3 regions of the Actinacidiphila polyblastidii genome follow, and region 2 is predicted to be linked to each of the others. Evidence: riboswitches for the same ligand, from Rfam matches in the RefSeq annotation. Region 2 holds a riboswitch; each other region holds the start of a gene.

Region 1 (9,306 bases), on a different contig from region 2:
CCCTCGCCCTCTGCCTCGTCCGTTCCTCCGCCCGTCCATCCGACAGCGCGCCCCCCTGCGCACCACCTTCCGGTGAACGCGCGGTGAACTCGCCACCAGCACACCGGGATTCACGTCTGCGCAGGCCGACACGGTGCAGGCGCAGGCGACGCGGCTGTTAGTGTGCGCTCGTCGCAGGGGGGAATCCGGCGGCCGCAGGACCGTGGGCAGGGGGGCCCGCCCGGGTCCTGGCGCGGTCGCGGACACCCTGAAGTCCCGTGATCGGAAGCGGGCGTCCGGCCGGCGGAACGGCCGGCGGAACGACTCGGAACCGGCCGCGGTGCGCGCGGTCGCATGGGGTGGGGATGATCCGATGACACTGATCGCACCAGAGGTGCGCGCCGCGGCCGGGGCACGCCGCCCGCGCCGCGTACTCGCCGTGTTCGCCGCGACCGCGGCGCTGCTCGGCGGCGGCCTGCTGACCGCCACCGCCCCGCCCGCGAGCGCGCTCCAGCCCGCCACCACGGCGCGGCCGGCGGACACCGCGAAGGCGGCGGACGGCCGGCCGGCGGGCACCGCGAAGGCGGCGAACGCCGCGACGACGGCCGCCTCCGCACCGTCCACGCCGTCCTGGCTGGTCGGGTACGAGACGCAGAACCGCACCACCGGCGCCTACCGCGCCTGCACGGCGATCCGGATGAGCCGCACCCGGCTGCTGACCTCGCCGGACTGCTTCACCGGCCGTGGCGACGCCGACCTGGTGTGGTCGTACCGGGGCGGCGACCTCTACGGCGGCACCAACCACCCGAAGTACCGCACCGCGCCGCAGTACGACTGGTCGAGCCGGTACGACGCCTTCGCGGTGGCGACGCCGGCCGACGACAGCGGCAGCGGCGCGCCGGTGCTCGCGAGCACCGCGGACGCCGCGCTCTACGCGCCGGGGGCGAAGGCCACCTTCTTCTCCTGGGCCGGGCCGAACGGCGAGGGCGTCACCCGCCACGCGCACGCCGAGCAGGTCGCGATCCTCTCGCCGGCCACCTGCGCCACGATGCTCGGCGGCGCCCGGCCCGCGGGCACCTTCTGCACGCTGCCGCAGGACGGCACCAGCGCGCCGGACCGGGCCGACCAGTGCCTCGGTGACGCGGGCGGCGCGCTGGTCGCCGGCGGCAGGCTGATCGGCCTCTCGGCGACCGGCGCGACGCACTGCGTCGCGATGGACGGTGTGCGCGTCTACACCAACGTCACCGCCTACCGCGGGCAGATGGCCGGCTGGAGCCGCGACGTCGACATGCAGCCCGACGTCGCGGGCACCGTCACCTCGCTGGAGAGGCTGCCCTACGGCGGTTACGTGGGCTTCTGCGACACCGACATCAGCGGCAAGCTCTCCGGCTGCGCCCCGAACCTCGGCATCGCCTGGTACGCCCACGCGACGTTCGACTTCTTCACCCAGGCCGGCGACCTCGACGGGGACGGGGACGGCGAGTTGCTGGCCCGGACTCCCGGCGGCGCGCTGTACAGCTACAGCTTCGGCTACGGCGGCGGAGACCTCGACACCTCGCCCAAGCGCTGGCTCGGCAACGGCTGGAACGGCTACGTCTCGATCTTCTCGCTGCGCGACTTCAACGGCGACGGCTTCCCCGACGTCGCCGCGCGCGACCGGTCCGGCACACTGTGGCTGTACCGCGGCGACGGCAAGGGCGGGCTGGGCGCACGGCTGAGGCTCGGCACCGGCTGGAACCAGTACAACCTGGTCACCGGGCGCGGCGACCTCTCCGGCGACGGCACCACCGACGTCGTGGCCCGCGACACGGCCGGCACGCTCTGGCTCTACCTGGGCAACGGCAGAGGCGGCTTCGCCGGCCACGTCAAGCTCGGCACCGGATTCTCCGGCTACCGCGAGATCGTCGCGAGCGGCGACATGGACGACGACGGCCGCCAGGACCTGACCGGGCGGACCCCGGGCGGCGGCGTCTTCATCATCAACACGCTGTCCAGGGGCGGCGGTCTGGCCGCCGCGAAGCTGTACGCGTACACGTACTGGAAGCCGTTCACCCGGATCAGCTGAACCGCCGGGCCGGGCCGGGCGGCAGGCCCCCCGGCCCCGCGCTACGACGTCGCGCGCCCGTAGCGCAGGAGGACCACGCCGTTGCCGAACTGCCGGGTGTGGACGAGGCGCAGGCGGGTGAGCGCGTCGCGGTCCGCGAACAGCCGCCGGCCGCGGCCGACGAGCACCGGGTGCACGTAGATGTCGTAGGCGTCGATCAGGTCGTGGGCGGCGAAGGCCGCGGCCAGGTCGGCGCCGCCGATCGACAGGTCGCCGCCCGGCCCGTCCTTGAGCGCCTCGACCTCGGCCGGCACGACGTCCCGTACGACCGTGGTGTTCCACCGCGCGTGCCGCAGGGTGCGCGAGTAGACGTACTTGGGCATGTCCCGCCAGATCCCGGCGAACTCGGCCGTCGGCCCGTCCGCGTCCGGATCGGCGTCGGCGGTCGGCCACACGTCCGCCATCAGGTCGTAGGTGACCCGGCCGTGGAGGAAGGCGCTCCTGGTGCGCAGGTCGTCGTTGAGGAACTGGTGCAGTTCGTCGTCGACCTGATGCCAGCTGATGTCGTGGTCGGGGCCTTCGAAGTAGCCGTCGAGGGACATCGACATTCCCAGCACGATCTTCCGCATCGGGCGCTCCTTTGCACCTACCGGTCGGTACGCCGCCCTACTGCGTCGTACGCAGTCATCGGTTGGACACCGTACGGCCAAGGTATGACAACGGACTCCCCCGAAAGGCTCCCCACGCGCCGGGCGCGGCGTTACGGTGTGCCCCTCACATGCCCGTCTGGGGGGAACATGCGCATCCGTACCACCTGTGCCACATCTGCCACAGCTTTCACCGTGGCCCTGCTGACCGCCTGCACGCTGCTCACGGGGTGCTCCTCGAGCGGCGGCAGCACACCCGACAGCCAGCCGGTGGCGGACCAGAAGCAGGCGGTGGTCGGGCTGGGCAGCGCCGAGCAGGTCGCGGCCTATCTGGAGCAGCAGATCTCCACCATGTCGACGAAGACCGTGTACACCGCCGCGACCGACCCCGACCACCTGCTGGGCAAGCCGGACGGCTACCGCTCCAAGGTCGCCTTCACCGACTCGCGGGTGCAGCCCGGCCAGGTCGACGGCGCCTCCGCCTCCCCGGTCGACCTCGGCGGCATCATCGAGACCTTCGCCACCAGCGGCGACGCCCGCAGCCGCGCGGCGCACCTGCAGTCCACGCTGAAGGGGCTGTCGGCCGCCGAGTACCACTACTACGTGGGCGGTTCGCTGGTCCGCGTCTCGCGCATCCTCACCCCCGACCAGGTGGAGGACTACCAGGCGGCCGCCGAGAGCCTGGGCTGACGCCCGCTCACCCCGCTCGGCTCGCTCACGCCTCGCGCAGCCAGGTCCGCAGCGCCCACCACCAGCGCAGCGTCGGCAGCACCCCCGGATCGTCCAGCGCGGCGCCCGGGGCCAGCCGGGCGAACCTCGCCAGCCGGTAGCGCACGGTGTTGGCGTGCAGATGCAGCGATGCGGCCGTCAGGTCGAGCCGGTGGCCGAGGTCGAGATACGTCAGCGCGGTCCTGGCCAGCTCGCGGTGGAAGTCGTCCGCCGGGTCGAGCGCGCCGAGCAGTTCGCCGGTGAGCAGCGCGGCCAGCTCGGGGCGCGAGGCGAGCGCGGTCTCGGCCGCGAGGTCGGTCAGCCGGTGCGGTCCGGTCGCGCCGTACGCCCGCGCCGTGCGCAGCGCGTCCGCGCACAGCCGGTGCACGGCCGGGATGTCGTCCCACGCGACGGCGGGTGACACCAGCAGCAGCGCCGCCAGGTCGGCCGGGTCCGCCTCCTGTGGCAGCGCGGGTGCCAACCGCGGTACGAGCGCAGCGAGTCGGCCGTCCACCAGGCCGAACAGGCTCCCCGGCACGGCCAGTCGGCGCTCCAGCGCGCGAGCCCGCACCGGGTCGGCGACGTCCGACAGCACGCAGTGGTACGGGAGTTCGGGCCGCAGCCCGGCCCGCCTCAACTCCGCGTCCGGCGGCGGCGGTCCCGGCTCCCCGTGCAGCAGCCTGCGCAGCAGCTGGGTGTGCATGTCCCGCGCGGTGCGGGCGAGTTCCAGCTCCGCGGTGTGGTAGCCGGCGATCACGTGGCGTTCCATCGCGCCCGCGTGCCGGTCGAAGTGCAGCAGCGCGTCCAGGAGCACCGCGTCCGGCACGCCGGCCGCCCTGCCCCGGTCCACCGCGATCCGCAGCGCCCGCACCCGGCCCGCCTGCACGCCGTGCAGCAGCGCGGTGAGCGGCACGCCCTGCTCGGCCCGGTCGGCGCCGAGCCGCGCCGCGACCGGGTCCTCGGCCGGCGGCTCGCTGCCCGGCCGCTCGAACCCGCGCAGCCCGGAGGCGAGCAGCACCTCCACATGCCGCCGGTTCTCCGCCACCGGCAGCCGCGCGACCTCGGGCGACGTCCGCGCCGCCGCCGTCACCTCCTCCAGCACCGCCGGGTCCGCGACCATCCGCCGCAACACCTCCGCCAGCGCGTCCCGGTCCGCCGACCCGCCCGACGCCGGCTCCGCCGGCGGCACGTCCCGCATCGTCGGCCTCCGAGGACAGAACACCGGCCCCTCCGGCCGGTCGGTCACCGACCGTAACAGACACCCGCGGGACCGCCCCGGCGGTTCGGCGGGGTGCGCCGCGGGCCGCGAGCGTCGAACGGGCCGCGGCGCGGTCTCAGCGCCGAGCGGGCCGGGTGCGCCCGCTGAACGGCCACCGGGGCGGCCAGCCTGCGTACTGCTGGCCACCGCGGCGCGGCCCCCGGCCGAGAGGCCGGGAGGGCGCAGGGCGCTCAGCGTGCCGCGGGCGCGACCTCCTTGCGCGGGCCCGCGCAGCGGGTTCGCGTCCGCGGAGTGAAATTCAGCGGAGGGGTTCATGGGCCCCTGGCATAGTCGGCGGCATGGAGACGGGACCTCTCTGGACTCTGATGGCGGACGTCCGCCGGCTGGGGCTCACGGGCGGGCGGCGGGACGCCTGGCTGCGTGAGGCGCTCCTCGAACTGGGGCCCGGCGGGCTCGCCCGGTTCCAGGCGGGGCTGGACGACGCGCTCGCCGAGGCGTTCACGTGGAACCTGTGGGCGGCGGCCGACCGCCTCTTCGGCGGCTGGTGCTCCGACGACGCCTTCGCGTACTTCCAGCGGTGGATGGTCGGCCTCGGCCGGCCGGTGTTCGAGGCGGTGGTGGCCGACCCGGACGCCCTCGCGCACGTGCCGCAGGTGCGGGCGCTGGCCGGCCGGCCACGGCACGCGTGGGGCGGTGACGCGCCGCAGTGGCCGTCGCTGCCCGACCTGGCGCCGGCCGCGCACGCGCGGCTGACCGGCGCGCCGGAGGACGCCTTCCACGCGGCGGTGGCCGCGCTGCGCACCCCCGCCGCGCCGGCCGCCGCGCCGAGCGGCCGGCGCTGGAGCGCCGTGGACGAGTCCGAGGCGGTGCGCAGGCTGCCGCGCCTGGCGGCGCTGTTCCCGCTGCCGGAGGGCGGCGCTCAGGTCCCGTTGACCAGCCGGATGTAGCGCACCCAGTCCCAGTTGGGCCCGGGGTCGGTGTGGTCAGTGCCGGGCACCTGGGAGTGCCCGATGATGTGGTTGCGGTCCTTGGGGATGCCGTACTTGGTGCAGATCTCGGCGGTCAGCGCGGCGGACGCGTGGTACATCGCGGTGGTGAACCAGGACGCGTCGTCGACCCAGCCCTCGTGCTCGATGCCGATGCTGCGGGTGTTGTAGTCCCAGTTCCCGGCGTGCCAGGCGACGTCGTGCTCGCGTACGCACTGGTCGACGGCCCCGTCGGCGGACCGCACCACGTAGTGGGCGGCCGCGGCGTGCGCGGGGTTCTTGAAGAGGCTGATGGTGTCGGCGAAGGTCTCCTGCGTGACGTGGATGACCACCAGGTTGATCGGATAGGTCGAAGGGCGGTTGGCCGCGGTGTAGTTGGCGGTGCTGGCCGGCGCCCAGGTCGCGGACGGGTAGTCCACGGTCGCGGCGGCCGCGGTCCCGCGGCCCGACCACAGCTCGCCCGACAGGCCCGCGGTGGCGGCCGCGCCGAGGGCCAGGCCGCCGCGCAGCAGGCTGCGCCGCGAGGCCGCGCCGGCCGGCCCGTTCGGGTCGGGTGGGCCGGACGCCGCGCGGCCGGACGGAAGTCGGGGACGGTCGGGACGTGCCATGGCGGGCTCCCTGGGAGGCGGAGTGCGGTCGAGTGCATGACAAGAACGTCGGGCCCGCCCATCGTGGAGCCGACGCCCGTGGCCTGCCAAGCGGTTCGCGAATTGGCAGAGGTCCAGACCCCTGGCGCCCATCCGCGCGCCGCCGGCCCGTCGCCGCGCCGGCAAGCGGAATCCGCGTCCACTCGCTCACCGACGGTAGTCGCGCGCCATCCCTCTGATAACGACTGACACACGTTCACATTACCGGCCGGCCACTTCAGGTGACCGCTTTACTCCGGATGCGCCATGCCCGCCCGATTGGTTCCCGTGGCCAACTCCCTGATTCGGCTTGGAAAACGCCTCCACCTCTATTAACGTTCGATAACGCAGCGCGGTCGTCACCACCGCCGTCAGAGGCGGCACCGTGCGCTTGCCGAATCCCGTCCGCGGGAACCGGGGACCCGAGAAACTGGGGTGAATCGGGTGGCCGCGAGGCCGTCCGTAGGAGACCTTCCTGCTCCGAACCCGTCAGCTAACCCGGTAGGCGAGAGGGAAGGAAAGGAGTGCGCCCGCCGTGGCGTCGAACCAGCCTGCCTACGCACCCGCGCCTGTCCGTGGCGCGACGGGGACGACCGAAGAACCCACCGGCGCCGACCAGGGCTTCACGCCCTTCGGGTCATACCAGCCTGACCTGCGGCCGCAGCCGCAGCCCGAGCGCCAGTCGCAGCCGCAGGCCCAGGCGCACTCGCAGGTCCAGGCCCATGCCCCGGCACCACCGCAGTTCGCGTCGCAGCCGCACGCCCAGCCGCAGCCGGAAGCCCACCCGCTCGCCCAGCCGCAGCCGCAGCCGCAGCCGGCGCCCGCCGCGCCGGCCGAGTCCGAGTCCGCGCCCGGCCCGCAGCCCGAGTTCGCGTCCGCCGCGCAGACCCCGACCCGCCTGCCCCGCCAGCGCCACGTCGCCCGCGGCGGCACCGTCCTCGGCATGGCGGCGATAGCGGCGGTCGGCGCGGCCGGCGTCGCGGCGGCGGCCGCACCGGTGGCCCCCGCCCCGGCGGGCGGACCCGTACCGGTCTCGGCGCCCGACCGCGCGCCCGAGCCCGAGCCGCTGCCTCCGCACGCGGTCGTCCCGGCCGCCGCCGCCGCCGCCGTCCCGGTCGCCGCGGCGGCAGGCGACCCGCAGCCGGCGGACGCCGGGGATCGGTCAGCCGCCGCCGCGCCCGCCGCCGCGACGCCCACTGATCCCGGTGAGGCGCTGCGCGCCCGGATCATCGGCCAGGCCGTCGCCCAGCGCGAGGCGGCCGCGCAGGCCGAGCGGGACGTCGCGGCCAAGGCCGCCGCGGCGCAGGCCGCACGCGAGGCCGCCGCGCAGAAGGTGCGCGAGCAGGCGGCCGCGGCGAAGGCCGCCGCGCAGGCGCAGGCGCGGGCCGACGCGCAGGCCGCCGCCGACGCGGACGCCGAGCGGCGGGCGCGGATCGCCGCCTCGTACATCAAGCCGGTCGCCTCCTACACCCTCACCAACTCCTTCGGCGAGGTCGACCCGTGGTCGAACCTGCACACCGGCCAGGACTTCACCGCGCCCACCGGCACCCCCGTGCACGCCGTGCACAGCGGCACGGTCACCTCGGCGGGCTGGGCGGGCGCGTACGGCTACCGGGTGGTGCTGACCCTGGCGGACGGCACCCAGCTCTGGTACTGCCACCTGTCGACCATGGTGGCCACCGAAGGGCCCGTCACGACCGGTGAGACGATCGGCCGGGTCGGTGCGACCGGCAACGTGCCGGCGCCGCACCTGCACCTGGAGGTCCGCCCCGGCGGCGCGGCCCCCGTCGACCCGGTGCCGTGGCTGCTGGCCCACGACGTGGCCGTCTGACCCGCCGGGCTCCGGCCCGGCTCCCCCGCTCCGGCGGTCCTGGCGGCTCCCCCCCCGTTGTCAGGACCGCCGGTCCCGCCCCGGTCAACCGCCGGACGCGCAGCCGCCCGGCGGGCAGCCGGCGGCAGGCGGCCGGGGGAGCGGCCCCGCCGCCGGCGCCGCCAACGGCGGCTGCGGCAAGGGGCGTTCGCCTCGGTCGAAGAGCACGAACATCAGCCGTCCGCCCGGCACCCCGATCGGCCCGGCCGCGCACAACGTCGCCCAGCCGAGGCCGAGTTCGGCGTGCAGCAGCGGCCGTGAGCCCTCGGCACGCGGTCCCATGTACTCCGTCGTCGGCGTCTCGTACGCCGCCCCGACCAGCGGATCACGCCGCGCGTCGGCCTGGAGCAGCGCCAGCGTCCTGTTGTGCGGGTTCGCCGCGACGGCCGCCCTCAACTGCGGTACCAGCAGCGGCAGCCAGCTGTTCCGCCAGTCCACCAGGGTGGTCCTGGCCTGCGGGTGCAGCAGCATCCAGCGCATCGTGTTCCCGGGCACCTCGCGCCGCGGGAACATCCGGGTCAGCGGCTCGTTGTAGGCCACCAGGTCCCACGCCACGTCGTTGACATATGCCATCTCGCAGGTGGCGCGCAGCACGCGCTCCCACGGCCGCGGCACCGCCGTGCCCAGCCGCGGGTCCAGCGGATACGCAGGCGGCAGCCCGGTCGCGTAGAAGACCACCGCCTCCCACTCGTGGTCGTCCAGGTGCAGGATGCGGGCGATCGGCGCGAGCAGGTCGGTGCCGATCCGGGCGAGCTTGCCCCGCTCCAGATAGCCGTACTTGTGGTCGGGCCAGCCCAGCAGCCGCGTCATGTGCTCGTGGGTCAGCCCCGTGACCTTGCGGCCGCGCGGGTCGGCGCGCGGCGCCAGGCCGAGTTCGGCCGGGTCCACGCGCGCGCGGGCCCGCGCCAGCAGGGTCTGCAGGGCTTGGCGGTTGCGCATCTCGGTTCCCCTGGAGCGGCGCCCGCGCGCCAGCGGGCGCGTAGGGCGTGCTTGGTCGTACCGGACGTGCGCCCCGAGGACGGAGGGGCGCGGGTACGTACGAGAGAGTACGCGGCCGGGGTCAACGCCTCTGCGGGCCGTCCAGCCCGATCAGGAGGTCCCACTCGTGCGCGCCGTCGCCGGGGGCGAGCTGCCGGGCGAGCTTGAAGCCGAGTTCGAACCGGCTGGCCGCGCCGAGGCGATCCATCAGCGCCTCCGCCACGCCGGCCACGGTGGCCCGGTCGACGC
Region 2 (9,306 bases):
CGAACGACGTGATGGCGCAGCTCGTCCACCTGGAGAGCGCCGCACCCGAGCAGGACATCCACCTGTACATCAACTCCCCCGGCGGCTCCTTCTCGGCGATGACGGCCGTCTACGACACCATGCAGTTCGTCACCTGCGACGTCGCGACGGTGTGCATCGGCCAGGCCGCCTCCGCGGCGGCGGTGCTGCTGGCGGCCGGCGCGCCGGGCAAGCGGATGGCGACGCCCGGCGCCCGTGTGCTCATCCACCAGCCGTCGCTCGGCGACGTGGTCCAGGGCGACGTCTCGGACCTGGAGATCCAGGCCGACGAACTGCTGCGCACCCGGGAGCGGTTGGAGACGCTGCTGACCCTGCACACCGGCCAGGACGCGGAGCGGATCAGCGCCGACATCGAGCGCGACAAGGTCTTCGACGCCCAGGCGGCCGTCGACTACGGGCTGGTGGACCGGCTGACCACCAGCCGCAAGGCCAACCCCGTCCCGTACGGCCTGCGGTGACCCGCGGTGGTGCCCGAACTCCCCCCGCTGCCCGCACTGACCCGCTCGGAGGGCGAGCTGGTCGACTGCTACCTGGAGGTCGTCGACCTGCTGGGCCGGATCAACCCCTCGCGCACCACTGACACTTACGCGGCGCTGCGGGCCGCCCAGGCACTCGTGGGCCGCGCCGCCGCGCTCAAGGACGCGTTGACCGTGATGCACCTGCGCGGCGAGACCGACCTGCACCACGGCACGCTCGCGCGGGCGCTGCGCGTGCTGGACGGCGAACGCCGGTCGGGCCTGGTGACGGTGCTCCCCGAGCCCGCGGCGCCCCCGCCGGATCTCTGAGAGCCGCTCAGAATCCGTGCCCTGCCGAGCATCCGTCACCGTCCGGATGCGACACGCCCGACACGCGGCGCGAGTTGATCAGTCCGTTGGCGGTACGGAACAGGCCCTGACTTTCGCGCCCGGAATTGCGCGTGTCCTCTGGACCTGTCGGATCATCACCTCATCTCGCCTGGTCAGCGACGTGCCATGGGGGCCGGAGAGCGTCACCGCAGCGTCTGTTCACTCGGATAGGTGAAACGTGACGAGACTCACACCGCGCGTTTTCAGCGCCGCATCGGCCGGTTCCGTGCGTAACCATCCGTGGTGACGACAAGCCCCCGTCGCCGTGACGGGGCGATCCGCGCGGACGCCCAGTCCTGCCGACGCGGCGGATGTCAGGTCGACACGAGTGCAACGGCAGGAGCGGAGGACCCAGCACGACGGGGCGGGTCCGGAGCCGATCCGGACCGCCCCTTGGGGTGAAGCCGCAGTTCCGCGGCCGGGCATCTTCGCCTGCTCGAACCCGACAGGTCATCCTTCGCAGGCTGACGACGAAGGGTTGCGCATGACCGCGGTCCGCCGTTCCTGTCATCCGGCCCGCACACGGCTGTCCCGGCTCGGCGCCGCCTCGGTGCTGACCGCCGCGGCTGTGGCGGTGCCGTCCCTGCTGCCGGGGTCCGTGCAGTCCGCCGAGGCGGCCACGCTGGCCGTCAAGGCGCTCAACGTGGCCGCGTCGAAGAGGGGCGCGCCCTACCAGTGGGGCGCCACCGGGCCCTACCGGTTCGACTGCTCGGGGCTGACCCTCTACTCGTTCAAGAGCGCGGGCAAGGCGCTGCCACGGACCGCGGCGGCCCAGTACAACAGCACCCGGCACGTCACCGCGGGCTCCCGCCGGGTGGGCGACCTGGTGTTCTTCCACACCGGACGGTCCGGTGCGTCCGTCTACCACGTCGGGATCTACGCCGGCAGCGGCCGCATCTGGCACGCGCCCAGGACCGGCGCCCGGGTCCGGCTGGAGAAGATCTGGACCGGCGACGTCTGGTACGGGCGGGTCGGGTGAGCCGGCCGGCCCGGTCGCCGGGCGGCGTCATACGGCCAGCGCGCGCCCCCAGCCGCGGCTGACCCGCCAGGCCGCGACGGCGCCGGTGGCGGCCGCGACGCCGAGCAGCACGGAGGCGCACACGAGCGTACGGCCGGTGTCGCCCTCGGCGGCGTGGCGCAGCCCGTCGGCCGCCCAGTAGCCGGGGGACGCGGGGCTGACCGCGCGCACCCAGCCGGGCAGCGTGGACAGCGGCACCAGCGCGCCGCCCAGCGTGGTGAGGACCAGCGCGCCGATGTCGAAGACCGCGGACAGCTGGCCGTAGCTGCGCACCACCAGTCCCGCGGCGGTGCCGATGCCCAGCAGCGCCAGGCCCCAGGCGGTGCAGGCCAGCACCAGCAGACCGGGCGCGGCGACGGGCATCCCGAAGACGAGCGCGCCGAAGACGAGCACCACCGTCTGCTGGAGCGCCAGCACGCCGAGCACCGGCACCGCCTTGCCGAGCAGCAGCTCGGCGGGGCGCGCCGGGGTGCAGCGCAGCCGGTCCCAGGTGCGCCACGCGCGCTCGGACAGGATCGAGGACCCGACGATCGACAGGGCCAGCAGCGAGAACGTCACCAGCGAGCCGACCACCGCGTCCGCGGTGCCGCTCGGCCCCCGCGCGGCCTCGTAGAGCGGGCGCAGCGCGAGCAGCAGGATCAGCGGCATCACCAGCCGGCCGATCAGCGGGCCGGGTTCGTGCAGCAGCACGGCGGTGTTGTGCCGGATCAGCACGGACGTCCGCAGCGCGGCGTCCCGCCACGCCGCCGTGCGCCGGTCCCGGCCGAGGTCCCCCTCCCGGTCTCGGTTCCGGACGTGGTCCCGACGGGCGTCCCGGTGCTCCTTCCGCGGCTCGGCGGCGCGGACCGGGCTGGTGTCGACACGCATGAGCAGTCCCCTATCGAGTGAAGCGGCGGTCGCGCCCGGACGTCCGGCACGCGGACCCGCGCGTCCGTCAGCCGGCGGGCTGGGCGAGGGCGGCGTACAGGTCGTCGAGGTCGGGGCGGCGGACGTCGACGGTGAGCGGCGCGTAGCCGCAGGAGAGCAGTGCGGCGAGGTCGGCCGGCGGGTCGAAGGTGGCGACGCGCAGCGCGTCGTCTCCGTCCTCGCGAGTGCGGGGGCGCAGGGCGTCGGTGAGCCGCGGCCTGGTCCGCGCGGGGTCCAGGGTGATCCGGATCTCCCCCGGCAGGTCGGCGGTGAGCGCCGCGCGGTCGCCGCGCGCCACCACCCTGCCGTCCCGTGCGACCACCAACGTGGCGTCCAGGTCGACCAGTTCGGGCAGGTAGTGAGTGGTGTAGAGGACGGCCGCGCCGGCGGCGGCGCGCGCCCGTACGGCCGTGAGCAGCGCCTGCCGGGTCTGCGGGTCGGCGCCCGCCGTCGGCTCGTCGAGCAGCAGCAGGCGCGGTGCGCCGACCATCGCCGACGCCGCCTGCGCGCGCCGGCGCTGGCCTCCCGAGAGCACCGCGCACCGCCTGTCGAGCACGTCGCCGAGCATCAGCTCCTCGGCGACGGTGGCCACCGCCCGGCGGGCGGCCGCCCGCCGCAGCCCGGCGAGCCCGGCGAAGAGCCCCAGGTGCTCGCGGACCGTGACGGTCGGATAGAGCGCCAGCTCCTGGGGCGCCACGCCCAGCAGGGCGCGGGCGGCCCGCGGTTCGCGCAGCGCGTCGACGCCGCAGACCGTGACGGCGCCCGCCTCGGGCCTGACCAGTCCGGAGACGACCTCCACCAAAGTGGTCTTCCCCGCGCCGTTGTGCCCGATCAGGCCGGCGATCTCACCCGGCGCGACCTCGACACCGAATCCGTCGAGCACCCGCCGGCCGCCGTAGCTCTTCACCAGCCCCTCGGTCCTCAGCATCCGTCCTCCCCTGCCTGGAATCCGCCGGTCCAGTAAATGATCTACACTGTAGAGATCTACAGTGTAGAGCCATGAGCGGGAAACGGGAAGAGATCCTGGACGCGGCCCTGGCCATCGCCGACGAGCGCGGGCTCGGGGCGGTGTCGATGCGCGCCGTGGCGCAGGCGGTGGGCGTCACACCGATGGCGCTGTACCCGCACGTGAAGGACAAGGCGGGGCTGCTGGACGCGATGCTGGGCCGGCTGCTCGCCGGGGTCTACGCGGCCGCCCCCGCGATGGCCGGCGACACCGGCTGGCGGGAACGGCTGCGCGTGTTCGCCTTCACCGCGCGCTCCCTGTCCGTCGGCCACCCCTGGGTCGCGAGCCTGGTCTTCTCCCGGCCCGCGGTCACGGCCGACGCGGTCACCACCATCGACCTGCTCTACGGCGCGCTGCTCGACGCCGGCGTCCCGCCCGCCCAAGTGCCGCGGCTGGAACGCCTGGTGGGCACCTTCGTGCTCGGCTGGATCGCCTCGGAGTCCGGCGGCCGGTTCGGTCCGGGCGGGACGGACCCGCGCGGCCGCCGCGGCCGGCTCCACCAGGGCCCGCTGCCCGGCCACGAGGCGCTCGCCACCTGGCTCGAGCGCCCGGTCGACTGGGACGCCGAGTTCGAGGCCGATGTCGCCGACCTGGAGCGGCTCGTGGAGTCGGTCGCGGCCAGGGGCTGAGCGCCCGGCGGCGTGCGGACCGGTCGCGCCGGCCGGCGCGGCAGGGCATCGGCCGGGTCACCGCGGCGGCGCCAAGTCGCCTGCCAGGAGTCGAGCCGCTGCTGGTCGAGGGCCCGGTACCGATCACCGCGCCCGGCCACGCGCTGTCCGCGGACCCGCTGCCGCTGCGGTGGCCGGAACTCGACGGGCAGCCACTGGGTCAGCAGCCCCGCGGCGTACCCGAACCGGCGGGCCGTCGAGGCGGCGCTGCGGGCGGCGGGGGTGGGCATGCCGGTGGTGTGCGGGACGCCCGCCTACGTGACGGTGTGCGCGCTGGTGGGCGCCGGTCCGGGGGCCGGGCTGGTGCCGCGGATGGTGGCCGGGGACGCCGCGGTGGCGCCGGGCGTGCGACCGCTGGCGCCACCGGGCCTGCACCGGACGATCGCCCCGGCGTGGCGGCCGCAGGGCGGCCGCTGCGGTCACGGCACCGGAACCGCCCAGGGAATCATGATCCACACGGTCTTGCCGCCGTCCGCGGTGGGCGTGACCTCCACCCGGCCGCCGGACTCGCAGGTGAGGTGACGGACGATCACCATGCCCCGTCCGTTGTCCTGGCGGGTTGTCGGGGGCAGTGGCTGCGGGCGCCGGGGATGGCTGTCGGTGACGCCGACGCGCAGTTCCTCCGAGCGTTCGAGCCGGACCTCGACGGTGAAGTTCGGGGAGAGCCCCGAGGTGTGCAGCACGGCGTTGGTGGCCAGTTCCGACACGATGAGGCGTACCGAGTCCACGGCCGGCGAGTCGGGCCGCAGGCCCCAGTCGACAAGCACCGCGCACACGTGCCGGCGGGCGGCGGTGACCGACGCGGGTTCGCTCGGCAGCGTGATGGAGGCTTCCTGGAGATCTGCCATGGCGACGCTGTTCCCTTTCCCGCCGTGACCGGACTCCGGTGCGAGCACGCAAGGTGCGGGGCGGGCCCGCGAGCGGCTGATTCGCGCCAGAGTGCCACCCATCGTGCCGCCATTGCGCGGTATCCACACCGCAATGCATATATCTGTCGCTCAAAACGGTGAACTCTGCCACGTGGATACGGATTTGGTCGGCACAATGGCGTACCGCCCCCGCAAGAGCACGCGGCGGTCCCGGACGGGGGGATCGTGGCCGGTGGGCGGACCGACCGCAGAACTGCAGGAGGGGCGAGGAAGCATGGACGGAGTCCCCGCCGTACGCCGGCGCAGACTCGGCGAGGAGTTGCGCCGGCTGCGTGATCTGGCGGGTCTCACCAGTGGTGAGGCCGCCGGGCACGCCGGCTGGCACCAGTCGAAAGTCAGCCGGATCGAGACCGGCCGCAGCACGGTCACCGCGCAGGACGTGACCCTGCTTCTCGACCTGTACGGGGTGCGCGACCGGGCACTGCGCGACCTTCTGGCCACCCTGGCGGGACGCGGCAGCAGCCGCGGCTGGTGGCACGACTTCCGGGACGTGCTGCCGGTGGAGTACCGGGACTTCATCAGCCTGGAGACCGGCGCGACCCGCGCCAGGTCGCTGGAGAACAGCGTGGTCCCCGGCCTGCTGCAGACCCCGCAGTACGCCAGGGCGCTGACCCGGGACGTGATGCCGCAGCTGGACGAGCCGGCGGTGGCCGCGCTCGTCGACGTACGGACCGCGCGGCAGGCGGTGCTGCGCCAGGACCCGCCGCTGGAGCTGTGGGCGGTGCTCGACGAGGCGGTGCTGCGGCGCGGTGTCGGCGGCTCCGAGGTGATGGACGATCAGCTGCGACGGCTCCAGGAGGCAGCGGAACTGCCGCACGTCCACGTGCAGGTGCTGCCGTTCTCCGCCGGCGGGCACATGGGAGTGACGAATTCTTTCGTCATCTTCTCATTTCCGCGCATTGCCGATCTGGATGTTGTCGTTGTCGACCATTTGACGAGTAGTCTCTACGTCGACCGGAAAGAGGACGTCGCGGCGTACACCGCCGCGTTCACCAGATCGCGTACCCGTGCCCTTCCGCGGGAGGAATCGGCCGCGAAGATCGCGGAGATCCGCCTGCAGTTGCCCGCCGGGCGGCGCACATAGGAGGAGACAGCATGGCGAGCACGCCCGGCCCGCTTTCCGCCGCGGCAATTTCCGGCACGTCGCTTTCCGGAGCGACATGGCGGCGCAGCAGTTACAGCACGGCGGCGAACAACTGCGTGGAGACCGCACTGCTCGGATCCGGGCGGCTGGCGGTGCGCGACTCGAAGGACCCGTCAGGGCCCGCGCTGCTGTTCTCCGCGGACGCCTGGACGGCCTTCGTGAGGGCGGTGTCCGGGGACGGCGTGTCCTGACCGCGGGACCGGCCCCTCATCGCGCCGCGGTCGGCGCCGTCTCGACGACGGTGCCGACCGCCGCCGCGATCTGGGCGTCGGTCAGGTCGCAGCGCGCGGTGAGCCGCAGCCGGGAGATGCCGTCGGGCACCGACGGCGGCCGGAAGCAGCCGACCACGAGGCCCCGGTCACGGCAGGCCGCCGCCCAGCCGACCGCGGCGTCGGGCGAGGGCGCGCGGACCGACACCACGCAGGCGTCGGGCGCGGTCGCGTCCAGGCCCGCCTGCGTCAGCCGCCGGTGGAAGTCCTGGGCCACCGAGCGGGCCCGCGCGGCGCGTTCCGGCTCGCGGCGCAGCAGCCGCAGCGCGGCGAGCGCGGCGCCGGCCGCGGCGGGGGCCAGGCCGGTGTCGAAGATGAAGGTGCGGGCGGCGTTCACCAGGTGCTCGATCACCGCGGCCGGTCCGAGCACGACGCCGCCCTGCGCGCCGAGCGCCTTCGACAGCGTGGCGGTGCACACCACGTCCGGGTCGCCGGCGAGCCCCGCGGCCTGCGGCGCGCCCCGGCCGCCGTCGCCGAGGACGCCGAGCCCGTGCGCGTCGTCGACCAGCAGCGCCGCGCCGTGTTCGCGGCAGGCGCCGGCCAGCCCGGTCAGCGGCGCCGCGTCGCCGTCGACGGAGAAGACGGAGTCGCTGACCACGACGGCCGGCCCGTCGTGCCCGTCGAGCGCCTTGCGGACGGCCTCCGGGTCGGCGTGCCGCACCACTTCGGTGGTGGCCCGGGAGAGCCGGCAGCCGTCGATCAGCGAGGCGTGGTTGGCGGCGTCGGAGACCAGCAGGGTGCCGGGCCCGGTCAGCGCGGTGACGGCGGCGAGGTTCGCCGCGTACCCTGAGGCCAGGACGAGGGCCGCTTCGAAGCCGGTGAAGTCCGCCAGCTCCGCTTCGAGTTCGGCGTGCAGTGCGGTGCTGCCGGTGACCAGGCGGGAGCCGGTGGAGCCGGCGCCCCAGCGCAGGCAGGCGTCGGCGCCCGCGCGGGTCACCTCGGGGTGCCGGGTCAGGCCGAGGTAGTCGTTGCCGGCGAGATCGACCAGCGGCGAGTCGGCGGCGCGCGGCCGCAGTTCGCGGCGCAGTCCGGCGGCGCGGCGCACCGCGTCCTGCTCGGTCAGCCAGCCGAAGGGGCCGCCGTGCGCGGCGGGCGGCGGTGCTGGGTCCTGCTGCGCACTGGTCACGGGTGTCCCCTCGGTTCCGCCGGCGCTCTGCCGGGCTGCCCTCAGCAACGTACTGGGCCGCACACATGCACAGGGTGTGGTGATGCACACACCGCACGCCATGCGTCTTGTGCGGTCCGCCATTGGCCGGGGCTGCCCCGGTAGGCGAGGATCGCCCCTATGGATCTGCTGACCACTCTCGTGGACAAGGGGCTGCGACGCGAGCTGCCCACCCGGGACGAGGCGCTTGCCGTCCTGGCGACCTCCGACGACGACCTGCTCGACGTGGTGTCCGCGGCGGGAGCCGTGCGCCGCCAGTGGTTCGGGCGCCGGGTCAAGCTCAACTACCTGGTGAACCTCAAGTCCGGGCTGTGCCCCGAGGACTGCTCGTACTGCTCGCAGCGGCTCGGCTCCAAGGCCGACATCCTCAAGTACACCTGGCTCAAGCCGGACCAGGCCGCCGCGGCCGCGAAGGCCGGGGTGGCCGGCGGCGCCAAGCGGGTGTGCCTGGTGGCGAGCGGGCGCGGCCCGACCGACCGGGACGTCGACCGGGTCTCGCAGACCATCGCGGCGATCAAGGACCAGAACGAGGACGTCGAGGTCTGCGCGTGCCTCGGCCTGCTCTCGGGCGGCCAGGCCGAACGCCTGCGGGCGGCGGGCGCGGACGCGTACAACCACAACCTGAACACGTCCGAGGGAACCTACGGCGCGATCACCACCACGCACACCTACGCCGACCGCGTGGACACCGTGCAGCAGGCGCAGGCCGCCGGGCTGTCCGCGTGCTCCGGGCTGATCGCGGGCATGGGCGAGACCGACGAGGACCTCGTCGACGTCGTCTTCTCGCTGCGCGCGCTCGACCCGGACTCGGTGCCGGTGAACTTCCTGATCCCGTTCGAGGGAACGCCGCTGGCCGAGGAGTGGAACCTCACCCCGCAGCGCTGCCTGCGCATCCTGGCGATGGTCCGCTTCGTCTGCCCCGACGTCGAGGTGCGGCTGGCGGGCGGCCGCGAGGTGCACCTGCGGACCATGCAGCCGCTCGCGCTGCACCTGGTCAACTCGATCTTCCTGGGCGACTATCTGACCAGCGAGGGCCAGGCAGGGCAGGCCGACCTGGACATGATCGCCGACGCCGGCTTCGAGGTGGAGGGCGCGGCCACCACCACGCTCCCCCGGCACCGCGCCGCGGCGGGCGCCTGCGGCTCGCACGAGGACGGCGGGTGCGGCTCGCACGAGGGCGCCGACTGCGGTCCGTGCGGCGGCCACAGCGCCGAACACGCGCCGCCGGCCGAGCACTCCGCCGGGTCCGCGCACAGCCCCGCCGCCACGCCCGCGGCCGCGCCGGTGCTCGCCGAGGCTGCCGCGGCGGCACCGGGG
Region 3 (9,306 bases), on a different contig from region 2:
AAGGTCGAGACGCTGCTGTGGGACGTCTGGGGCGCCGGCGCCTTCGACGCGGGCGACGCCGGCGCGGACGGCGACGCGAAGCTGACGGACGAGGTGCGCGGCCTCTACGACCGGGCCGCCGCGATCGTCGCGGGCGACGTGCCCTTCGCCGCCGCCCGCGCGATGTTCGCCGAGGAGGACGGCCTGCGCACGCCGCGCACCGTGCTGTCCCTGGCCCCGCTGGCCGGCCCGCGCCACGTCACCCTGCGCTGACGTGGCGCGGGGCCGGCGTACGGCGGAGCTTCTGTGAGGCGCGGCTAGGCGGGGCGGGTCGCGCCGGCGAAGGGCATCTCGGAGATCGGGGCGACCCGCACCGGCGCCCCGGGGTGCGGGGCGTGGATCATCCGGCCGTCGCCGATGTAGAGGCCGACGTGCGAGATGCCGGAGTAGAAGAACACCAGGTCGCCGGGGCGCAGTCGGGACTCGGGAATCCGGGCGCCGGCGTCGATCTGGGTGTAGGTGGTGCGGGGCAGCGAGACGCCCGCGGCCCTCCAGGCGGCCTGGGTCAGTCCCGAGCAGTCGTACGCGTTCGGGCCGGTGGCCCCCCAGACGTAGGGCAGGCCGAGCGCCCGGTAGGCGAAGGCGACGGCCGCGGCGGCGCGTGCGGAGGGGGCCGCGGCCGCCGCGGCGGGGCTGCCGGACAGCGGCGTGCGGGTCGCGGCGCGGGTGGCGGCGGCGCCGTGGGAGGGCGCGGGAGCGGTGTCCGCGGCGGCGACGGCGGCCCGGTCGACCGGGCGCAACGAGGCGAGCAGCGCCTGCGCCTGGGCCAGCGTGTCCTGCACCGTCCGCCGGCGCGCGGCCAGTTGCCCCTGCGCCGACCGTAACGACGCGAGGGTGCCCGCCGCTTCGCCGCGGGTCCGCGCGATGTCGCGCCGCTGCGCGGCCAGGTCGGCCAGCGCCGCGGTCTGCCGGGTGCCCAACTGGTGCAGCATGCCCGCCTGTTCGAGGTAGTCCTGCGGCGCCGAGCCGAGCGCGAGCTGCAGCGTCGGGTCGAGCGAGCCGGCCCGGTACTGCGCGGCGGCGACCGTGCCGAGCGCGTCGCGGGCCGCGTTGAGCCGCGCGGTCTTCCTCGCCAGCTCGTCCTGCAGCCGGTCCACCGCCGCACTCTCCTGGTCGGCCCGCTGCGCGGCGCCGTCGTACGCCTGCGTGGCCTGCTCGGCCTCCCGGTACAGCTCGGCGACCTTCGCCTGCACCTGGGCCCGGCTGAGCCGCGGCTCGGCCTGCGCGGCGCCGGCGCCGAACAGCGGCACGGACGCCGCCGAGGCGAGCGCCAGCGTGACGGCCGTGCGGTGGACCCTGCGGACGGTGACGCGCGGTGCGGGCGGACGACTGTGTGAGGCCATGGCGGCCGTCACTCCTTCCGGAGGGGGTCCGGGGGTCCGGCGGCGCCCGCACGGGGGGACGGGTCGCCGCCGGACCTCGGCGGAGGCGGCCGTGCTGCCCGGAAAGGGCGCCCCGATGAGGGGTGGCCGCCTGGAGAGCGACGTTAAACCTGACCCGGCGGCGGCGCGGGTACGGAGACCGGGACTGCCGTCTTTCGTCCACCGCGGGACCGCTCCCGACCGCCGTTCGACGGGTGACCCGCCCGTATCCCCACCCGACCTGACAGATCAGCCGGTCCGCTCACCCCGGCCCGGCGAGCGTGCTAAGGGCGTCGCTAGGGTCAGCTGATATGGACACCCTCCTCAACGTGTTTGTCGGCCTGCACATCATCGGGATAGCCGGGCTGCTCGGCGGTTTCCTCACCCAGCTCCCCGTGATGGGCAACAGGAGCGGGCAGGTCCGGTTCGTGCCGGGGATGCTCTACGGAGCGCTGACCATGCTCGTCACCGGCGTCGCCCTGGTCGGCGTCGCGCACGCCGACGACCACCACCCGAGCAGTGCCAAGCTCGGCGTCAAGCTCGCCGTGCTGATCGTGATCCTGGGCCTGGTGTACGTCCAGCGCGACGAGGAGCGCGTGGACACCCGGCTCTTCGCCGCGGTCGGCGCCCTCACCGCCGTGAACATCTTCATCGCGGTGCTGTGGACGTGAGCCGCCCCGACGGCACTCCCCGCCCCGACCCTGCGCCCCGCCCCGACCCCGCGCACCGGGCGGCCGGCTACGACGCCGCGACCGCGGAGCAGTACCGCCGCGCCCGGGAGATCCCGCGCGAGGGCCTCGCCGAATGGCGGGCCGCCGTCGCCGAGGAGGCCGCGCTCGCGCCCGGCATGACGCTGCTGGACGTCGGCGCCGGCACCGGCGGCTTCGCGTCCGCCTTCCACGACTGGTTCGGGGTGCGGGTGCTGGCCGTCGAGCCGGCGCCGGCGATGCGCGCGCTCATCCCCGAACTGCCGGGCGCCGTCGAGCCGCTGGACGGGACCGCTGCCGCGCTGCCGGTGCCCGACGCCTGCGCGGACGCCGCCTGGCTGGGCTCGGTCGTGCACCACATCCCCGATCTGGCCGCCGCCGCACGGGAGTTGCGGCGCGCGCTGCGGCCCGGCGCGCCGGTGCTCATCCGCAACGCCTTTCCCGGGCGGGCGGCCGGCGACATCCGGGTCCGCTTCTTCCCGGAGACCGCGCGCGACATCGAGACCACGTACCCGACCGTCGACGAGGTCGTCGCCGCCTTCGCGACGGCCGGCTTCGCGCGGCGCGCGCTGCGCCCGCTGGCCCAGCGCAACGCGGTGGACGTGGGCACGTACGCGCGGACGCTGAGCCGCGCCGCCGACTCCAAGCTGCGGGCGCTGGACGACGCGGCGTTCGCCCGCGGCGCCGCCCGGCTGCGCGCGGCCGACCCGGCCGGGCCCGCGGTCAGCGTGATGGACCTGCTGGTGCTGCACTGAGCCGCCCGCGAGGGCGCGCGCAGGCGGCCGGACGCGACGGAGCCCGGACCGGGTGGACCGGTCCGGGCTCCGCCCGCGTGCCGGGGGGCTACGCGACGCGGCGCGCGGCCGCGAACGGCATCCAGCTCATCGGGGCGACCTCGACGGTCGCCCCGGTGTGCGGCGCGTGCACGACATTGCCGCCGCCGAGGTAGATGCCGACGTGCGAGATGCCGGAGTAGAAGAAGACGAGGTCGCCGGGGCGCAGGTCGGCCTCGGAGACCGCGACGCCCTCCTTGACCTGGTCCCAGGTGGTGCGGCCGATGTTGACGCCCGCCGCGGCGTAGGCGGCCTGGGTCAGGCCCGAGCAGTCGTACGCGCCGGGGCCGGTGGCGCCGCGGGCGTACGGCTTGCCGCGCTGCGCCAGGGCGAACTGGATCGCGGCGGCGGCGCGGCCGCTCGCCGGGCCGTTGTACGTGTAGTGCGCGGTCGCCGAGGCCGTCGAGGGGGTCAGCGCGGCGAGCTTCCTGCGCTGCTCGGCGTTGAGGCTGTTGAGCAGCTTCTGCGCGGCGGCGAGCTTCGCGTCGACGTTCTTCTTCTGCGCGGCGAGCCTGCCCTGCGCGGTGGTCAGCTCGTTGAGGCTCGCGGTGGCCTGCGACCGCTGGATGGTGGCCTGCTCCTGCTGGACCTTGAAGGTCTGGAGCGCCTGCTCCTGCGTGCTGGAGAGCCGGTCGAGCATGTGCGACTGCTCGAGGAACTGCTCCGGGTCGTCGGAGAGCAGCAGCTGCGTGGTCTGGTCGAGCCCGCCGTCGCGGTACTGCGCGGTGGCGAACTGCCCGAGCACGCGCCGGGTCTCGTTCATCTTCTGGGTCTTCTGGGCCACCTGCGTGAGCAACTGGTTGGCCTTGGTGCGCGCCTGCGCGGTCTGCTCCGTCGCCTGGTCGTACTGCTGGGTCGCGACCTCTGCCTGCTGGTTGAGCGTGTCGATCTCCTTCTTGACCTCGGAGATCGAGGGTTTGGCGGGCGCCGCGTTCGCGCTCTCGCTCATCAAGGTGACCGACGCCAGTGCCGCTGCGGTGACTCCGACCGCCGCGCGCGGCGCGGCGGAGGCGAGTATTCGGGTGCGCGGCTTGCGGTGCGACGCCAAGGAGGCGACTCCTTCCGTGAACCGCCGACCGGGTTAGCTGACGGGTTCGGACGGGAAAGGTCGCCCTACGGTCCTGCGCCTCGCGGCACCGGCCCGATTCACCCCGGAATGCAGTGGGTCCCCGGCTCCGGCCTCACGGCCGGATTGAGCGGAGGCGGCAGGCTGCCGGCGTTCCCCGGCGGAAGGTCTGTCACCTAGCCGGTTACCGTAGCCAACTTCTGTGAGTCTTGGGAAGTTTCGATCGCAATGTGACCGAGATCGCTCCGTGATCTTACGATCCGTGGGCGTCCCACCGGTGCTCAATACGGGCGAACTCCCGCGTAGAAGGGCATTTCCGTGATCGGCGCGACCTTGACGACGGTGCCCGTGTGCGGAGCGTGGATCATCTTGCCGTCGCCGATGTAGAGGCCGACGTGGCTGACGTCGCTGTAGAAGAAGATCAGGTCGCCCGGCCGCAGGTCGGCCTCGGAGACCCGGGTGCCGACGTCCACCTGGTCGTAGGTGGTCCGCGGCAGGTCGATGCCCGCCGCCTTGTACGCGGCCTGGGTCAGCCCCGAGCAGTCGAACGAGCCGGGCCCGGTCGCCCCCCACACGTACGGCTTGCCGATCTGCTGCTGCGCGAAGGCGATGGCCTGCTCCGCGACCGACGAGGTGCTCGTCGACGGGGGAGCGGCGCCCTTGGCGGCGGCCGCCTTGACGGCCGCCGCCCGCGCCGCCTTCTGCCGCGCGACGAGCGCGGCGGCCTTCACCTTCGCCTCGGCCTCCTGCTGGGCCGCCAGCGCCGCGAGCCGCGCCTTCTCCTGCGCGGTGAGGCTGTTGAGCAGGTGCTGCGCCTCGCCGAGCTTGGTCTGCACGGTCTGCTTCGCGGTCCGCAGCTTCGCCTGCTGCGCGGTGAGGGTCGCCAGGCTCTTCGCCGCCTCGACGCGCTGCTGCGTGGCCGCGACCTGCCGGACGCGGTAGGTCTCGACCGCGGCCCGCTGCCGCCGGTTCATCAGGTCGGTCAGGTGCAGCTGGTCCAGCAGCGCCTGGGGATCGTCGGCCAGCATGTAGCGGCTGGTGGTGGTGTCGCCGCCGTTGCGGTACTGCGCGGCGGCGAACTGGCCGAGCGTGCGGCGCGAGTCGTTCAGCGCCTGGGTCTTCTGCGCGGCGGCGGTGAGCAGCTTGTCGACCGTGGCGTTCTGCCGGTCGGTCTGCTCCTTGGCGCCGTTGTAGTGCTCGGTGGCCACCTCGGCCTGGTGCATCAGCCCGTCGACCTTCGCCTTCACCTGGGCGATGCTCGGCTGCGCCGGCCCGGCGGGGGCCGGGGTGGCGCTCGCGCTCTCCCCGAAGAGGGTCACGGTCGCCAGTGCCGCCGTCGTGATCCCGACCGCCGTGCGGGGGCCTGGGGTGCCGAGCAGCGCGGTACGGGCCTTACGGTGCGTCGCCATGACGGACGGACTCCTCTCGGACGCTGACCGGAGCGGCTGGTGCGGAACCGTAGCCAAACCCCGCCGTTGCAGGGAAGAGCGATGTCCGATAGGCCCGATACCTTTTCGTCATCTTCCGCCGAACCGGACGTGTCGTCACGCACGGTGGCGATCGGGCTACCGCGAGGCCGGGGCCGGCTTTGCCGGGACGGCGTCGCGGTGTCGGTGCGGACGCCTAGAATCGGGAGGCGATGAGCAGCCTCTTTGACGAACACTTCCTCGCCGGACTCGACGCGTCCCACGGACCGGCCCACAGCCCCTCCGACGCCGAGGGCGCGCCGCCGCCGGAGGACGACGCGCACCCGGACCTGCCGGCCCCCGAGGACGTCCCGCACGACCTGTTCGGCGACCGCTTCGACGGCGCGCCCCCGGTCCGCGACGCCCACTACCGGGACGGCGCGCCGCGCCCGGCCACCGACCCCGCGCAGCTGCTCGACGGGCTCAACGAGCAGCAGGCCGCGGCCGTGCAGCACGCCGGCGGCCCGCTGCTCATCGTCGCGGGCGCCGGGTCGGGCAAGACCCGGGTGCTCACCCACCGCATCGCCTACCTGCTCGGCGCCCGCCAGGTGCACCCCGGCTCGATCCTCGCGATCACCTTCACCAACAAGGCCGCCGGTGAGATGAAGGAGCGCGTCGAGCAGCTCGTCGGCCCCCGGGCCGCCGCGATGTGGGTGTCCACCTTCCACAGCGCCTGCGTGCGCATCCTGCGCCGCGAGTCCAAGAAGCTCGGCTTCACCTCGTCCTTCTCGATCTACGACGCGGCCGACTCCAAGCGGCTGATGGCCCTGGTCTGCCAGCGCGACCTGGACCTGGACCCCAAGCAGTTCCCGCCGAAGTCCTTCAGCGCCAAGATCTCCAACCTCAAGAACGAGCTGATCGACGAGGAGACCTTCGCCGCCCAGGCGGAGAACCCCTTCGACAAGAAGCTCGCCGAGGCGTACGCGCTCTACCAGTCGCGGCTGCGCGAGGCCAACGCGCTGGACTTCGACGACATCATCATGACCACCGTCAACCTGCTGCAGGCGTTCCCCGACGTCGCCGAGCACTACCGGCGGCGCTTCCGGCACGTCCTGGTCGACGAGTACCAGGACACCAACCACGCGCAGTACACGCTGGTCCGCGAGCTGGTGGGCACCGGCGACGAGGCGGGCGAGCTGTGCGTGGTCGGTGACGCGGACCAGTCGATCTACGCCTTCCGCGGCGCCACCATCCGCAACATCCTCCAGTTCGAGGAGGACTACCCGCAGGCCCGCACCATCCTGCTGGAGCAGAACTACCGCTCCACCCAGACCATCCTGTCCGCCGCCAACGCCGTCATCGAGCGCAACGCCGGCCGCCGCGCGAAGAACCTGTGGACGGAGTCCGGCAGCGGCCCGGTGATCACCGGCTACGTCGCGGACCAGGAGCACGACGAGGCCCAGTACATCGCCGACGAGATCGACCGGCTCACCGACGCCGGCGACGCCCGCCCCGGCGACGTCGCCGTCTTCTACCGCACCAACGCCCAGTCCCGGGTCTTCGAAGAGGTCTTCATCCGCGTCGGCCTGCCGTACAAGGTCGTCGGCGGCGTCCGCTTCTACGAGCGGCGCGAGGTCCGCGACGTGCTCGCCTACCTGCGGGTGCTCGCCAACCCCGAGGACAGCGTGCCGCTGCGCCGCATCCTCAACGTCCCCAAGCGCGGCATCGGCGAGCGCGCCGAGGCGATGGTCGACGCGCTCGCGCTGCGCGAGCAGATCTCCTTCCCGCAGGCGCTGCGCCGCGTCGACGAGGCGTACGGCATGGCCGCCCGCTCGGCCAACGCCGTCAAGCGGTTCAACACGCTGATGGACGAGCTGCGCACCATCGTGGAGTCCGGCGCGGGCCCCGCGGTCGTCCTGGAGGCGGTGCTGGAACGCACCGGCTACCTCGCCGAGTTGCAGGCGTCCACCGACCCGCAGGACGAGACCCGCGTCGAGAACCTCCAGGAACTCGCCGCCGTCGCGCTGGAGTTCGAGCAGGAGCAGGCCGAGGACGAGACCGGCACGCTCTCCGACTTCCTGGAGCGCGTGGCCCTGGTCGCCGACTCCGACCAGATCCCGGACGACGACACCGATTCCGGCGGCGTGATCACCCTGATGACGCTGCACACCGCCAAGGGCCTGGAGTTCCCGGTGGTGTTCCTGACCGGCATGGAGGACGGCGTCTTCCCGCACATGCGCGCGCTCGGCCAGGTCAAGGAGCTGGAGGAGGAGCGCAGGCTCGCCTACGTCGGCATCACCCGGGCCCGGATGCGGCTCTACGTGACCCGCTCGGTGATGCGCAGCGCGTGGGGCCAGCCCTCGTACAACCCGCCGTCGCGCTTCCTGGAGGAGATCCCGGTCCCGCTCATCGAGTGGAAGCGGACCGGCGGCTCCTTCGGCGGCCCCGGCTCCGGCGGCGCCTCCTCGGGCGGCGCGGTCTCCAAGGCCGCCGCCTCGCTGTCGTCCACCCTGGCGGCCCGCTCCAAGGGCGGCGCGGGCGGCTTCGCCACCCGCAGGTCCAGCGGCGACCGCCCGGTGATCTCCCTGGCGGTCGGCGACCGCGTCACCCACGACCAGTTCGGCCTGGGCACGGTCATCTCCGTCACCGGCCGTCCGGGCGACGAGAAGGCGACCATCGACTTCGGCGACGAGCGCCCCAAGCAGCTGCTGCTGCGGTACGCGCCGGTGCAGAAGCTCTGACCCCCGCAGCCGCGGGGGTCAGAGCCGACGGCGAAGAAGCCGCTCAGCGCGGGTCGAGGCCGTGGGCGAGCAGCCAGGGCAGCGGGTCGATGGGCAGACCGCCGTGCGGGCGGACCTCTAGGTGGAGGTGCGGGCCGGTGGTGTTGCCGGTATTGCCCGAGTAGGCGATCACCGTGCCCGCCTTCACCTTGCCCGAGCGGATCTTCGTACTGCTCAGGTGGCAGTACCAGGTCTCCGTGCCGTCGGGCGCGGTGACGATGGCCATGTTGCCGTACGAGGAGTTCCACTGCGTGCGGACCGTGCCGTCGGTCACCGCCATCACGGGCGTGCCGACCTGCACCGGGAAGTCGATGCCGGTGTGCAGCGCCATCCAGTTGACGCCGGCCTGCCCGAAGTAGGCGCTCAGCCCCTTCTGCGTCACCGGCAGCACGAACTTCGGCCGCAGCGCCTCCTTGCGCGCCGCCGCCGCCTCCGCGGCCTTCTTCGCCGCCGCCTGGCGCTCCTTCAGGTCCAGCCTCTCCTGCGAGCGGCTGGCGCGTGACGCGAAGTCGTCGGCGTCGCGGCTGACCCCGGCGAGCTGCCGGTCCAGCTGGGTGGTGGGCGCCTTGCCGGTCGCGGCGTCGGCCTGGCTGCTGGAGGTGTCCTGGGCCATGCCGACCCCGGTCACCGCGGCCGCGCCGACCGCGGCGACGCCCATGACGGCCACCGAGGGCACCGCGACGGTCAGCAGCGCCGACCGCTTGGCGGGCTTGCGGCGCCGGCTGCGGGCCGCAGGGACGTCGCCGCCGCCGAACCCGTCGCCGGCGTAGTCGTGCCGCACCGGCTCGTCGTCCCGGTCCACGAAGGCTGCGTACGGGTCCGCGGTCTCGTCGAGGTGCGCGGTCTCGTCGAGGTGCGCGGTGAGGTCGGCTTCACCGAAGTCCGCCGCGGTGAAGTCGGCGGCGGCGTCGCCGGCGTAGTGATCGGCGTCGTGCTCGGTGTGGTACGCGGCGGGCGCGGGCTCCTGGACCGGCGGCGCCACCTGCTCGTACACCCCGGTGTCGCCCGAGGCGCCGTATCCGTAGCCGGTGGCGTATCCGGTGCCGTAGCCGTAGGCCGGGTAGGCGCCGGAGTCCCAGTCCTGCTGCGGCTGCTCCATCTGGAGCGGCGCCTG

Evidence for each region. Region 2 has a riboswitch for cyclic di-AMP ahead of V2S66_RS17795 (C40 family peptidase). Riboswitches for the same ligand answer to the same signal wherever they lie in the genome.
Region 1: another riboswitch for cyclic di-AMP. It lies ahead of V2S66_RS31755 (peptidoglycan DD-metalloendopeptidase family protein); the one in region 2 lies ahead of V2S66_RS17795 (C40 family peptidase).
Region 3: another riboswitch for cyclic di-AMP. It lies ahead of V2S66_RS07275 (C40 family peptidase); the one in region 2 lies ahead of V2S66_RS17795 (C40 family peptidase).

Annotation. Positions count from the first base shown of each region.
Region 1 is NZ_JAZEWV010000047.1:26,897-36,202, reverse strand. Features, by position in the region: gene V2S66_RS31785 (FG-GAP repeat domain-containing protein) at 353-2,044, shown strand; gene V2S66_RS31780 (dihydrofolate reductase family protein) at 2,086-2,652, opposite strand; gene V2S66_RS31775 (hypothetical protein) at 2,866-3,360, shown strand; gene V2S66_RS31770 (PucR family transcriptional regulator) at 3,386-4,576, opposite strand; gene V2S66_RS31765 (DUF4240 domain-containing protein) at 4,936-5,544, shown strand; gene V2S66_RS31760 (N-acetylmuramoyl-L-alanine amidase) at 5,517-6,191, opposite strand; cyclic di-AMP (ydaO/yuaA leader) riboswitch at 6,592-6,732, shown strand; gene V2S66_RS31755 (peptidoglycan DD-metalloendopeptidase family protein) at 6,745-8,040, shown strand; gene V2S66_RS31750 (MmyB family transcriptional regulator) at 8,125-9,018, opposite strand; gene V2S66_RS31745 (LuxR C-terminal-related transcriptional regulator) at 9,140-9,306, opposite strand, start outside.
Region 2 is NZ_JAZEWV010000013.1:50,216-59,521, forward strand. Features, by position in the region: gene V2S66_RS17785 (ATP-dependent Clp protease proteolytic subunit) at 1-497, shown strand, start outside; gene V2S66_RS17790 (hypothetical protein) at 504-824, shown strand; cyclic di-AMP (ydaO/yuaA leader) riboswitch at 1,197-1,365, shown strand; gene V2S66_RS17795 (C40 family peptidase) at 1,369-1,863, shown strand; gene V2S66_RS17800 (ABC transporter permease) at 1,891-2,769, opposite strand; gene V2S66_RS17805 (ABC transporter ATP-binding protein) at 2,837-3,736, opposite strand; gene V2S66_RS17810 (TetR/AcrR family transcriptional regulator) at 3,808-4,443, shown strand; gene V2S66_RS34535 (LysR family transcriptional regulator substrate-binding protein) at 4,456-5,004, shown strand; gene V2S66_RS17815 (ATP-binding protein) at 4,902-5,330, opposite strand; gene V2S66_RS17820 (helix-turn-helix domain-containing protein) at 5,626-6,495, shown strand; gene V2S66_RS17825 (DUF397 domain-containing protein) at 6,507-6,746, shown strand; gene V2S66_RS17830 (8-amino-7-oxononanoate synthase) at 6,763-7,950, opposite strand; gene bioB (biotin synthase BioB) at 8,110-9,306, shown strand, end outside.
Region 3 is NZ_JAZEWV010000004.1:107,280-116,585, reverse strand. Features, by position in the region: gene V2S66_RS07295 (transglutaminase-like domain-containing protein) at 1-252, shown strand, start outside; gene V2S66_RS07290 (C40 family peptidase) at 297-1,382, opposite strand; gene V2S66_RS07285 (hypothetical protein) at 1,712-2,071, shown strand; gene V2S66_RS07280 (class I SAM-dependent methyltransferase) at 2,068-2,862, shown strand; gene V2S66_RS07275 (C40 family peptidase) at 2,951-3,988, opposite strand; cyclic di-AMP (ydaO/yuaA leader) riboswitch at 3,996-4,149, opposite strand; gene V2S66_RS07270 (C40 family peptidase) at 4,288-5,415, opposite strand; gene pcrA (DNA helicase PcrA) at 5,646-8,153, shown strand; gene V2S66_RS07260 (M23 family metallopeptidase) at 8,197-9,306, opposite strand, start outside.